Regions from separate parts of the Chitinibacter sp. ZOR0017 genome, predicted to be linked through region 1. Evidence: predicted binding sites of a transcription regulator. Region 1 holds the regulator's gene; each other region holds the start of a gene.
The links. The regulator FNR, encoded in region 1, switches genes on or off when oxygen is low (the NO sensors DNR and NnrR bind a similar motif). The targets are predictions, from matches to a motif close to TTGATNNNNATCAA.
Positions count from the first base shown of each region.

Region 2: a site for FNR is predicted at 2,235-2,248, ahead of L991_RS10045 (peptidase U32 family protein). Genes of this name have one in related genera too.
Region 3: a site for FNR is predicted at 1,686-1,699, ahead of L991_RS14300 (GbsR/MarR family transcriptional regulator). Genes of this name have one in related genera too.

Region 1 covers NZ_JTLG01000021.1:68,202-72,511, reverse strand. The annotation lists gene nagE (N-acetylglucosamine-specific PTS transporter subunit IIBC) at 1-1,168, shown strand, start outside; gene L991_RS17680 (PTS glucose transporter subunit IIA) at 1,195-1,680, shown strand; gene L991_RS07335 (hypothetical protein) at 1,763-2,446, opposite strand; gene fnr (fumarate/nitrate reduction transcriptional regulator Fnr) at 2,465-3,211, opposite strand; gene hemN (oxygen-independent coproporphyrinogen III oxidase) at 3,363-4,310, shown strand, end outside.
Region 2 covers NZ_JTLG01000029.1:643-4,952, reverse strand. The annotation lists gene L991_RS10055 (succinylglutamate desuccinylase/aspartoacylase family protein) at 1-890, opposite strand, end outside; gene gnd (phosphogluconate dehydrogenase (NAD(+)-dependent, decarboxylating)) at 1,102-2,013, opposite strand; gene L991_RS10045 (peptidase U32 family protein) at 2,321-3,328, shown strand; gene L991_RS10040 (U32 family peptidase) at 3,362-4,246, shown strand; gene L991_RS10035 (SCP2 domain-containing protein) at 4,246-4,310, shown strand, end outside.
Region 3 covers NZ_JTLG01000044.1:243,944-248,253, reverse strand. The annotation lists gene L991_RS14305 (TonB-dependent receptor domain-containing protein) at 1-1,203, opposite strand, end outside; cobalamin riboswitch at 1,326-1,544, opposite strand; gene L991_RS14300 (GbsR/MarR family transcriptional regulator) at 1,732-2,301, shown strand; gene L991_RS14295 (cytochrome ubiquinol oxidase subunit I) at 2,305-3,621, shown strand; gene L991_RS14290 (cytochrome d ubiquinol oxidase subunit II) at 3,633-4,310, shown strand, end outside.

The DNA of each region.
Region 1 (4,310 bases):
TATCCCTCTGGATCAAGTGCCAGCCGCGTTCAAGAAAATCAACAACCAGTTTGTTGGTATCTTGTGCGGTGTGATTGCTGCAGAACTCTATAACCGTTTCAGCGGTGTTGAGTTGCACAAAGCACTGGCGTTCTTCTCGGGTCGCCGTCTGGTGCCAATCGTTACTTCTGTCGTGATGATCGTTGTATCGTTCATCCTGATGGCAGTATGGCCACACATCTACGGTGGTCTGGTGCACTTCGGTGAATCGATCGTTGGCCTGAAAGCTGTTGGTGCTGGTATCTATGCCTTCTTCAACCGCTTGCTGATCCCAGTAGGTCTGCATCATGCCCTGAACTCTGTGTTCTGGTTTGACGTAGCCGGCATCAACGACATTCCTAACTTCTTGGGTGGTGCGAAATCACTGGCCGAAGGTAAGGCTGTTCAAGGTGTAACCGGTATGTACCAAGCTGGTTTCTTCCCAATCATGATGTTTGGTCTGCCAGGTGCTGCATTGGCGATCTACCAAGCTGCTAAGCCTGAAAACCGCGCTCGCGTAGGTTCAATCATGCTGGCTGCTGCGGTAACTTCATTCTTCACTGGTGTAACCGAGCCGCTGGAATTCTCCTTCATGTTCGTGGCACCACTGCTGTATGTGGTTCATGCCTTCCTGACTGGTGTGTCTGTGTTTATCGCTGCACAAATGCAGTGGATTGCAGGTTTTGGCTTCTCAGCCGGTCTGGTTGACTTTGTTCTGTCTAGCCGCAACCCGCTGGCCCAGAACATGATCATGCTGATCGTTCAAGGTGTGGTGTTCTTCGCGATTTACTACTTTGTATTCCGCGCTGTGATCGCAGCTCTGAACCTGAAAACGCCTGGTCGTGAAGATGAAGAAGCCGTTGCTGCTGCTGCTCCAGTAGCTGCCCCAGCTGCTAGCGACACCCTGTCACTGGCTCAAGGCTACGCGGATGTAGTTGGTGGTGCTGCTAACGTGACCAACGTTGACTCATGCATTACCCGTCTGCGTCTGTCGGTAAATGATGCTGATCTGGTGAATGAAGCTGCTGCCAAGCGTCTTGGCGCTAGTGGTGTTATCAAGCTGAACAAACAAAGCGTACAAATCATCGTTGGGCCGAAAGCCGAACTGATCGCTGACGCGCTGCGTGGTGTTCTGGCCGGAAAAAAGTAACAGAGGCTGCGCCACAGCCTGCGGCTGTGGCGGTTGTAGCCTCTAACCCCGGCGAAATCGTACTGCTGTCCCCGGTAACGGGTGAGGTGGTAGCTCTGGAAGATGTGCCCGATGCGGCATTTGCGACCCGAGCAGTGGGTGAAGGTGTGGCGATTCTGCCAACCGGTAATCAAGTTGTTGCGCCGTGTGATGGCCAATTGGTGAAGATCTTCAACACCAACCATGCTTTCGCACTGATCAATGATGCCGGTGTTGAGCTGATCGTGCACATCGGGATTGAAACCGTGAAGCTGGGCGGGCAAGGTTTTACCCGTCTGGTTGAGCAAGGTAGCCAAGTGAAAGCCGGCCAGCCGGTGCTTGAGCTGGATCTGGAATACTTGCGCAACAATGCTAAATCGGTGATCAGCCCGGTGGTATTGACCAATGCTGATCAATTTGCCCCATTGGCCAATCTGGCTAGCGGCGCAGTGGTTGCAGGTCAAACCCCGCTCTACACCATCAAAAGCAAATAAGTAGTTGAGTAATAAAAAAGCCACCTTCGGGTGGCTTTTTTATTTGCTTACGCCTGTAAGAGCTTGAGCGAGACTGCTCGCCTTATTGCTGGCTGAGTAGTTGCGCCAGCTGGTGAGTGGGGCTGTATTCGTTGCTAATTAATGGCGCAAAGGCCTGCTCAAGCTGTGGGTGGTGTGCCTGAAATGCTGCAGGTGGAAAATCCTGCAAAAAGCGATGGGCGAGGCCGCGCAGGGTAGAGAGCTGTAGCTGTTGTTGCAAGAGCTGATGGCTCAGTGCCGTTAGCAGTGGCCCTTGCTGCTGAAACGGGTTGGGCTGTTGCAATGTGCTGAGGATGGCTTGCCAGTCTTGCTGTTCGGCGCTTTGCGAAGACGGCAATAGCGTCTGCCAGATCTGCTGAATAAACCCGCCGCAGCCGCGCGGGCCGAGGTGCAGCCAGCCATTGGCCAAGGGGGCGAGCAGATCCAGTATTTCGACAGATTGTTCAAGCGCGGCATGCTCGCCGCTGGCCGCCAGCATAAAGCCGTGCAGGCCGGCCAGAGGGCTGGGCAGGATGATGACTTCGCACAGCGGATGCTCAGGATAGTGTTGCTGCAGATAGGGAGAGCAGGGGTGAAACAGCAAAATTGCTTCATCCGTGGCGATGCTGGGTAGCTGTTGGCTGAGCGGGTGCAGGCAGTAGGCTGTTTGGCGCGGGGCTTGCCAGTGCAACCGGCTGGCTATTAGGGGTATAAGGCTAGAGGGGGCAATCAAATGGGCGTGGCGCATGATACCCCCGGTGGTGTTTTATTCGTCGTGACAGGTATTCAAGAGTTTTTTCAGACTGTCGATGTTTTCCAGTTCGATTAAGCGGTTTTGCACTTTAATCAAACCTTGGTCCTGGAATTTGGAGAGTGTACGGCTCACGGTTTCCAGTTTCAGTCCCAGATAGCTGCCGATTTCTTCCCGCGTCATGCGCAGATGGAAGCTGCTGGATGAATAGCCGCGTACTGCAAAGCGTTGTGACAGATTCAGCAAGAATGCGGCAAGGCGCTCTTCGGCTTTCATATTGCCCAGCAATAGCATCACGCCGTGATCGCGCACGATTTCGCGGCTCATGACTTTGTGTAGATGGCGTTGCAGCAGCGGTACATCGCGCGAGAGGTCTTCGATGTCGCTAAATGGCAGCTCACATACTTCGCTGTCTTCCAGGGCGATGGCATCGCAAGTGTGTACATCGGTGCTGATGGCATCCATGCCCAGCAATTCGCCCGACATGTGAAAGCCGGTGACTTGCTCGCGGCCGTCTTCAGAAATCACGCTGGCTTTGAAGAAGCCCAGACGCACCGCATACAGCGAGCGGAATGGCTCTCCGGCACGATACAGCGCCTCGCCACGTTTGATGGGGCGGGCCTGGGTGATCAGTTTATCCAGCTCAGACATTTCATCCTGGGAGAGGCCGATGGGCAGACACAGCTCACGCAAACTGCAGTTAACACATGAATTGCGCAGATGGCGTGGGGTCATGTCGCGTACTTGGATGGGGGAAATCATCAACTTCTCACCAGAAAACAAAAACAGGGAAACATTGTACCGCTAGCGCGTGCTAATTACCGCATGCGCTGTCACGATGAATTGATTTTAATCAAACCAGAGGATTAGGCCAGCTCTTATTCTGCAGGGGTAGAATCGGAGTAGAGTCACGATGACATTTGTAACAAGCCAGCATCCGCACCCGAACGGCCAAATCGAATTTGATCGCGAGCTGATCGTGCGTTACGACGGCAAAGGGCCGCGCTATACGTCTTACCCGACTGCGGATCGCTTTACGCAAGCCATGACCAGCCCTCAGCTGGAGCAGATATTACAACAACGCTTACCCGGCGCGCTAGCCAATCCGCTATCGTTGTATTTTCACATCCCTTTCTGCAATACCGTATGTTATTACTGCGGCTGTAACAAGATTATTACGAAAGACACCAGCAAAGCGGATGTGTATCTGGATTATCTCGGGCGCGAGCTGGCCCAGTATGCGCAGGCCTTGCCACAGCGCTCGCGGGTCAGTCAGCTGCATTTAGGTGGTGGTACGCCCACATTTTTAAATGAGGCGCAGCTTGAGCGCCTGCTGGGGATGGTGCGTGGCCATTTTGAGCTATTGCCGACAGGCGAATACTCCATCGAGATTGATCCGCGCAAAGTGGGCGAGTCGATGATCCGCATCTTGGCGCAGCTGGGTTTTAACCGGATGAGTGTGGGTATTCAAGATTTCAACCCCGCGGTGCAAGAAGCCGTGAATCGGGTGCAATCGCAAGAAGAAACCCGCACCGTGATTGAAGCCGCCCGCATGCATGGCTTTAAGTCGGTGAGTGTTGATCTGATTTATGGCTTGCCCAAGCAAACCGTGGCTAGTGTCGCTGAAACCATTGCGCAAGTGCTGACGCTGCGCCCGGATCGCATTGCGCTCTACAATTACGCCCATTTGCCCGAGCGCTTTATGCCGCAACGGCGGATTAATGAGGCCGAATTGCCCTCCGCCAGCGATAAGCTGGATATGCTGCAAAACGCCATTCGCGATCTCTTGGCGGCGGGCTACGTGCTGATCGGCATGGATCACTTTGCCTTGCCGAATGATGATCTGGCCGTGGCGCAGCGC
Region 2 (4,310 bases), on a different contig from region 1:
CCATCGGCAGGTGCGGTCACCGCGCTACCATCCACGCGGTGGCCGATCAGATCGCCAGCGTGCAGCTTATCGAAGCTGGCCCAAGTTTTTACAAAGGCGTCGCCCAGATCATGGCGATCGATCACTTGCGTGAGTTTCAGTAATTCAAACTCGGTTTGCACCGCAGGGGCTGGTACATCGGCCAGATGCAGATGGGCGATGGTATTGCGGATGGCCTGATAGGCAACTTCGGGCGCGTCGGCGTCCAGATGCTGACCGCATTCCAGCGTGAGCGCGATACCGCCGTGAGCGCGGGTGTATTCGGTGGTGCCCACGCCGTAGCTTGGGTCGGTGCTGAGCATGTGCGCGCGCTCGCTGGCCTTGCTGTGCGCCAGGCGATGTTTCACGCCTTCGGCGTAGGTTTCCAGCCAGCCTTCCACAATGCGTTTAGGACCAAGGCGCATTGCCAGCGCTTCTTCTTCAGCGGCACGAGAAAATGGCGAGAGTTCGCCATCGTTGTTTTCAGGCCCGAGCATAATAAATGGCTCGCCCGGTGGGTTGGTGGTGGAATGCAGATCCAGCAGCACATCCTGCTGCTCCAAGATCGGGCAGAGCATATTGGCGATGCGGTCTTCAAAATCATGTGGCAACGCATTCGGGCGCAGATTGCGGTTCAGGTTGCGATCGCCATTGCGCTCATTTTTGGCATGCGCCAGCGGATTGGTCACCGGAATAAACGTGATCTGGCCGCGCTGCAGCACCAATTGGCCGGAATCCAGCTCGTTCATCACGCGCTCAATCGCGATTGGGCCGCAAATCTCGTTGCCATGCACGGCACCCAACACCACCAGCTTGGGACCAGCCGTCAGGCCGTGATAAACATAAGATTTGAGCATGTGCTGATGGTGCATGGCGTTGATTCCGCGAAACAATCAAAGAGGTGCAATTATCGCGGGATTACCGCGAAATGGCGAGACAATGGGCGTAAAAAAACGCCATCGATGATGGCGTTTTGGGTGGCCTACGCGGTTTAAGCCGACGCAGGCGGTTGCTGCCGCCTGCTGATTTCTACTGGATCGTCTAGATCGCGTGACCGCTTATTTCTGCAGCAAGGCAGGCCGCTTATTTTTTCGACATGGCGTGACCGCCAAAGGCATTACGCATCAGCGACAGCATTTTCATCGCGTAATCGTCGTTGCCACGTGAAGCAAAGCGCGAGTAAAGGCTGGTTGCCATCACCGGTGCTGGTACACCCAGCTCCACTGATTCCAGCACCGACCAGCGGCCTTCCCCTGAATCAGGTACGAATGGGTTCAGCGATTCGAGCTCGGTATCGTGCGAGAACGATTCGGCCACCAGATCCAGCAGCCAAGAGCGCACAACCGAGCTATGACGCCAAGTTTCAGCGATTTCAGCCACATCCAGATCGAATTCTTTTTTCGCTTTCAGCATGGCAAAGCCTTCAGCAAAGGCCTGCATCATGCCGTACTCGATACCATTGTGCAGCATTTTGGTGAAGTGGCCAGAGCCAGCTGGGCCAGTATGCGTCCAGCCGCGATCAGCAGCAGGCGCCAGGATTTTCATAAATGGCGTGGCGATTTCAGCGGCATCTTTATCGCCACCAAACATCAAACAATAACCATTCTGCAGGCCCCACACACCGCCAGAAACGCCCGCATCAACGAATTTGATGTTCAGCTCAGCCAATTCAGCCGCATGGCGCTGGCTGTCTTTGTACATCGCGTTGGCGCCATCGATGATCAGATCGCCCGGGGCCAGCAGCGTTTTCATTTCGGCAAAAGCCGCTTCAGAGATCTCGCCCGATGGCAACATCAGCCATACCACGCGCGGGGTAGGCAGCGCAGCGATCAGCTCAGGTACAGAGGCAAAAGCACGGAAGTTGGCTTCTTCTTTAGCCAAACCTTCCCGAGTCTCAGCGCTGACGTCAAAGCCAAACACAGTGGCCCCGCCGCGCGCGAGACGGCGTGCCATATTGCCGCCCATTTTACCCAAACCGATCATTGCGATATTCATTGTGTAATCCCTTCTAGGTGTCGAGTTGCGAGCGGGTAGCTGGCAACTTCGCCTGTAGCCAATAAGATGCGTACCCGTATTTTCTAGCAAGACAGCGCGCACGCCAAGCCAGAATTGCACTAATCCCCTAATTAATTTACCTAATTCGCGGTTTTAGCCGCTTTTCGGCTGTTTTGCGCGCCGCAACACTGGGCAGATTAGCGCCGCAGAAGGCCTAAACCTTGACTTGGATTAACATTCTGGCCAGTGCGGCGGCCTAAGCTCTTTCATCCGTCTTTGTACGCATCTGCACAAAAGAGGCCCCATCATGCCTGCTACTGCCCTGCCCGAGCTGGTTTGTCCGGCCGGCAGCCTGCCCGCATTGAAAGCCGCGGTCGACCATGGCGCCGATGCCGTGTATCTGGGCTTTAAAAATGCCACCAATGCCCGCAACTTTGCCGGGCTCAATTTCACCGACGCCCAAATTAAAACCGGCATCGATTACGCCAAACAGCACGGCAAAAGTGTGCTGATCGCCATCAACACCTATGCCCAAGCCGGCCGCGTGGCCGAGTGGCATCGCGCCATTGATGCCGCTGCCGATGCCGGTGCCGACGCCGTAATTCTGGCCGACCTCGGTTTGCTAGATTACGCCACCCGCGTTCACCCTACCTTGCATCGGCATTTATCGGTGCAAGGCTCGGCCACCAATTTTGAGGCCGTCAATCTGGCCCACGATTACTTTGGCATTCGTCGCGCGGTTCTGCCGCGGGTACTGACCTTGCCACAGGTGGAATACGTGATCAAAAACACGCCCGTGGAAATCGAAGTGTTTGGCTTTGGCAGTTTGTGTGTGATGGCGGAAGGCCGCTGCATTTTATCCAGCTACGCCACCGGCGAGTCACCCAATACCCATGGGGTGTGTTCGCCTGCAAGCCATGTGCAATGGATTCCACAGGGCGATACCATGTCTACACGGCTGAATGGCATCCTGATTGACCATTTCGCCGCTGATGAGCCCGCCGGCTATCCCACGCTGTGCAAAGGGCGCTTTGAAGTCAACGACGCCACCTATTACGCGCTGGAAGAACCCACCAGCCTGAATGCGCTCGCCGTCTTGCCCGAATTACTGCGCATCGGCGTCAAAGCCATCAAGGTGGAAGGTCGTCAGCGCAGCCCTGCCTATACCGCCGAAGTCACCAAAACATTACGCGCCGCACTGGATGCCGCCGCCGACCCACGCTATTCGGTCAAACCGGCGTGGCAACAGGCCTTGAACAAAGTCTCGGAAGGCCATCAGCAAACGCTAGGCGCCTACAGCCGCCCCTGGCGTTAATGGCGAGTGACTTGACCTAATTGGAGTAGCCCCATGCAACTGACTCTGGGCCCTATTTTGTACTACTGGCCACGCCAGCAAGTGCTCGATTTTTATGCCGCCGCCGCCGATTGGCCAGTGGCCACCATTTATCTGGGCGAAGTCGTTTGTGCTCGCCGCCATGAATTGAAAACCGCCGATTGGCTGGCCCTCGGCCAAGAGCTGGCGCAACAGGGCAAGCAGGTAGTTTTTAGCTCGCAAGCGGTATTGGAGTCGGGCTCAGATCTGAATAGCCTGCGCCGCCTGGCCGCCGCGGGTGGCTGGTTGGAAGCTAATGATCTGGGGGCGATACGCGTGGCCCGGCAAAGCGAGATCCCCTATGTGGCCGGTACGCATTTGAATATTTATAACGGCAACACGCTAGATTGGCACGCCCAAGCTGGCGCGGTGCGCTGGCTACCGCCGCTGGAAGCCAGCCAAAGTATGGTGACGCAAATCCTGGCCGAGCGCACCAGTACACTCGAAACCGAGTTGTTTGCGCACGGGCACCTGCCCTTGGCGTTTTCCGCCCGCTGCTTTACCGCGCGTCACTATGATCTGAATAAAGACGCCTGTGAGTTCAAATGCCTGGATCACCCCATTGGGCTCGCCCTCCACACCCGCGAGGGGCAGGCGTTCTTGCGCCTGAATGGCATCCAGACTCAATCCGCTGCCTGTCATGCCTTGATTGCCGACATCCCACAACTGCAGGGCATCGATTACCTACGCATCAGCCCGCAGCCGGGGTATACCGCTGAAATCATTGCTGCCTATAGCGCGCAGATCCATACCCAGCCTCATACCATCGACTGGCTGCAAATTCATCCCGAAGGCATCGTGAACGGTTATTGGCACGGCCAAGCTGGCATTCGCCCGACGGCTCAGTTGGAGACAATCTAATGGTCAAGCTACCTGCCCTAGTACAAAAAGCCCTGCAAAAGCTGCCGGAGCAACCACCCGCATT
Region 3 (4,310 bases), on a different contig from region 1:
CTCGCTCAGCTGATAGCTCGCGCCCGCGCTGCCGGTGGTTTGGCGGCCGAATTGCGAGTTATCGTCGCTGCGCAGATTACCCTGCAGGCTCAGCGCGCCCAGCTTGGCCAGATAGCCACCCAAGAAACTATTAATGCGGCGCTGGTCTACATCGTATTTGGTGGTGCCAGAGACTTCCTGATTCAGCGTCTCGGCGCCCAAGGTGGCCGTGCCCGGGCCGACTTGAATATCATTGAGCCAGCTTATTTGAGTTTGCTGGGTTTTAAACTGGCTACGCTCTTTGGCCGCAGTCGCGGCCGGCGCATAGGTGTAGCTATTGTCGAGGCTTTGGCCCACTTGCAGGCGGCTATGCCAGCGCTCGGTAAATTGATTGCTGCTGTATACCTGCAGCGCGCCGCTGGTGCTTTCATCGCGATAATCGTAAACCTTCGGCGCGTAGGCATTGTCGTAATGACTTTCGCTGTCGGCCACCAGCAGGCTCGCGCCCAGCTCATGCCCTGTGGCCAGCTGATGGCTCAGGCTCAACGAGCCGCTGGTATTTTCATAGCCATCGGCATCGCTGTTGTACTTGGCGTATTTAGGCAGCACCAGCGCGCTAATGCCGTCGGTTTTGTAATGGCTCACGCTAGCGGCGTAGCGGGTTGTGGCCGTGCCGCCACTCAGGCTGGCACTGGCTTGCAGGCTGTCTTGCGTGCCCATGCCTAAGCTAATGGCCGGTTGCATGCCGGCTTGGCCGCGCTTGGTAAAGATCTGGATGACCCCGCCAATGGCATCAGCGCCATACAGGCTGGCCGCAGGGCCACGCAGGATTTCGATGCGCTCAATCTGCGCCAGCGGAAGATTCTGCAGCGCGGCCGTGCCGGTGGTGGCCGAACCCACGCGCACCCCATCAATCAGCACAATACTTTGATTGGTATTGGCACCGCGGATAAACAGATTCATCGCTTTGCCCGGGCCACCATTGCTGGCAGTTTGAATGCCGGGCTGGCGCGCCAGCACTTCAGGCAGGCTGCTCTGGCCTTCGCGGGCCAGCTCGGCCGCGGTCAGGATAGTCACATCACCGATCACTTCGCGCTCGGGCTGGGCAATGCGCGATGCGGTAACCACGATCTCTTCAAGCGGCTCGGCGGTGTTTGCGGCCTGGGCCAGCAGTGGGAAAGTCGATAAAACTACGAGGTATAACTGGGAAAGACGCGTATTCATTAGGGCCTCCGGCAATACACCCACAGTGTATTGCTGTTTAAAACCGACAGAGGCCACGCGTTAGCCGGATCGAACGATCCTGAGTTCACGCGCGCGGGCACCCTGCCGTGCGTTTCGCTGCGCCAATGCGCAGCCACCGAGGCCGGTATCCGGACTGATCAGTGACCCACTTGCGGGCCGATCGGTCGCCTTCCCATTCGCGATGCGAACAGTGGCTGCGCGGGGCGCATGACCGACTACACTGATTTACCGTTGCAGGGGCAGTACAGGCTTTTCACCTGTTTCCCGTTTAAAGGCGGGCAGCAATTGCTGCGCGCCTCACCTTGGCTGGCGCGCATTGTAGCCCAATCGCCCTGCCATTGCCTGACGCGAATATGACAAAGTCAATCGCCAGCGTTTTAGTTTTTATCAATCAGCCAGATAGCAAAATACAATCGCCTAATTTTTGGGCAGCCCATTGTCAAGCTCACCCCCGCTGGAATATGATCCAGATCAAATTTCAAAGATTACTGAAAATTCAAAACGTTTATGAAGCTCACACCTTTGATCCAATCTTTCGTGCTGCACTTTGGCGAAATGGGTAGCCGCTGGGGCATTAATCGCACCGTGGGGCAGATTTATGCGCTGCTGTTTGTCAGTGAAAAACCGCTTAATGCCGACGAAATGGCCGAGGCGCTGGGCTTTTCGCGCTCGAACGTCAGCATGGGGCTCAAAGAGCTGGAATCGTGGCGGCTGGTAAAGCTGCAGCATTTTCCCGGCGATCGGCGCGAGTATTACTCCACCCCGGAAGACGTGTGGGCGATTTTTCAAACCCTGGCCGAAGAGCGCCGCAAGCGCGAAGTGGAGCCCACCCTCACCATGCTGCGCGGGGCGCTGATGGAAGAGCCGGGCAACGACGCCGAGCGCTATGCGCAGGCGCGGATGGCTGAAATGCATGGGCTGATTGATCTGGTAACCAGCTGGTTTAGCGATATTCAGAAACTGGATGTTGAAACGCTGGAAAAGCTGATGAAGCTCGGCGCGCAGGTGCAAAAGTTCTTACTGTTTACCCAAAAACTGCCCTTTATCGGCCAAGACGCCGCCCGCAAGGAGGAATAAACCATGCCACCCGATGCCAGTGTGCTCGATCCGCTGTTATTGGCCCGCATTCAATTTGGCGCCAATATCACGTTTCATATCTTGTTTCCCACCATCAGCATTGCGCTCGGTTGGGTGCTGCTTTTTTTCAAGCTGCGCTTTAATGCCACCGGCGAAGCCAAATGGCTAGATGCCTATGCATTTTGGGTAAAAATCTTTGCCCTGACTTTTGCGCTGGGCGTGGTTAGCGGCATTACCATGAGTTTTCAGTTCGGCACCAACTGGCCAGGCTATATGCAAACGGTGGGTAATATCGCCGGGCCGCTATTGGCCTATGAAGTGCTAACGGCGTTTTTCCTAGAGGCGACGTTCCTCGGGATTATGCTGTTTGGCCAGCAAAGGGTCTCCAACCGGATGCATACAGTAGCCACCGTGCTGGTGGCGGGCGGCACAACGCTGTCGGCATTCTGGATTTTGGTGCTTAACTCTTGGATGCAAACCCCGGCCGGCTTTGAAATGATCAATGGCCAAGCCCATGTGACTAGCTGGCTGGCGGTGATTTTTAATCCATCCATGCCTTATCGCCTCACGCATATGTTACTGGCCTCTGGCCTGACGGTGGCGTTTTTACTGGCTGGGGTTTCGGCGTATCGCTGGCTGGCCGGCCAGCGCACCGGCGGCGTCCATGCCAGCCTGAAAACCGGCGTGTATCTGGCTGCGCTCTTGATCCCGCTGCAGATTTTTGTCGGCGATATGCATGGCCTGAATACGCTCAAACACCAGCCGGCCAAGCTGGCGGCCATCGAAGGCGTGTGGCACACCGAGCGCGGCGCACCGCTACTGCTGTTTGCCCTGCCCAATAGCGAAACGCGCAGCAATGACTACGCGATTGGCATCCCGAAACTAGCCAGCTTGATTCTGACGCATGATCTGAATGGCGAAATCAAAGGCCTGAATGAGTTTGTGGGCGAGCATCCGCCAGTTGCGAAAGTATTCTGGTCGTTCCGTGTGATGGTGGGCGTGGGTGTGCTAATGCTGCTCACCAGCTGGCTGGCCGCCTGGCAACTGCGCCGGGTGGGCGAGCCAGCCCCCTGGCTGGGTCGGGTGTTAATCGGCATGACCTTTAGCGGCTGGATTGCCACCGTGGCCGGCTGGTATGTGACCGAAATCGGCCGCCAGCCTTGGCTGGTGCAAGGCGTACTCAAAACCGCTGATGCGGCCTCGAATGTGGCGGGCGGCATGATCTTGAGCACGCTGATCATGTATCTGGCGCTGTATGTGTTCTTGCTCGCCTCGTACATTTCGGTGGTCTTTTATCTGGCCCGCAAAGCCAAAGCTTGAGGAGTGACATCATGACGGGCATTGATCTGGCCTATTGGCTACCAGTAATTTTTGCCGCCCTGATGGTGGTGGCGATGTTTGCCTACGTTGTACTGGATGGGTATGACCTTGGCGTTGGTATTTTGCTTGAGTTAGCGAGCGATACCCCACAAAAAGATCAGATGATCGCCGCGATTGGCCCCTTCTGGGATGCCAACGAAACCTGGCTGGTACTGGGGGTGGGCCTATTGCTGGTGGCATTCCCGCTGGCGCACGGTGTGATTCTCACTGCACTGTATTTGCCGGTGGCGCTGATGCTGCTGGGGCTGATTTTGCGCGGGGTGGCCTTTGATTTTCGCGTGAAAGCTCAAGCGCAGCACCAGCCGCTGTGGAATCGCTTGTTTTTCGTCGGTTCACTCTTGGCCACGGTGGCGCAGGGCGTGATGCTGGGGCGCTATCTGACCGGCTTTGCACCGGGCTGGGCCGCCTGGGGTTTTGCCCTGCTGGTCGGCCTAAGCCTGATCGCCGCCTATGCCCTGCTGGGCGCGGGCTGGTTGATTATGAAATCCACCGGCGAGCTGCAACAACGCGCCGTGCGCTGGGCCAAAGCCAGCTTAGGTTTTGCCGCGCTGGCAGCACTGCTGGTGTCGGTGGCCACCCCGGCTATCAGCCCGCGGGTATTTGAGCTGTGGTTTAGCCTGCCGAACTTC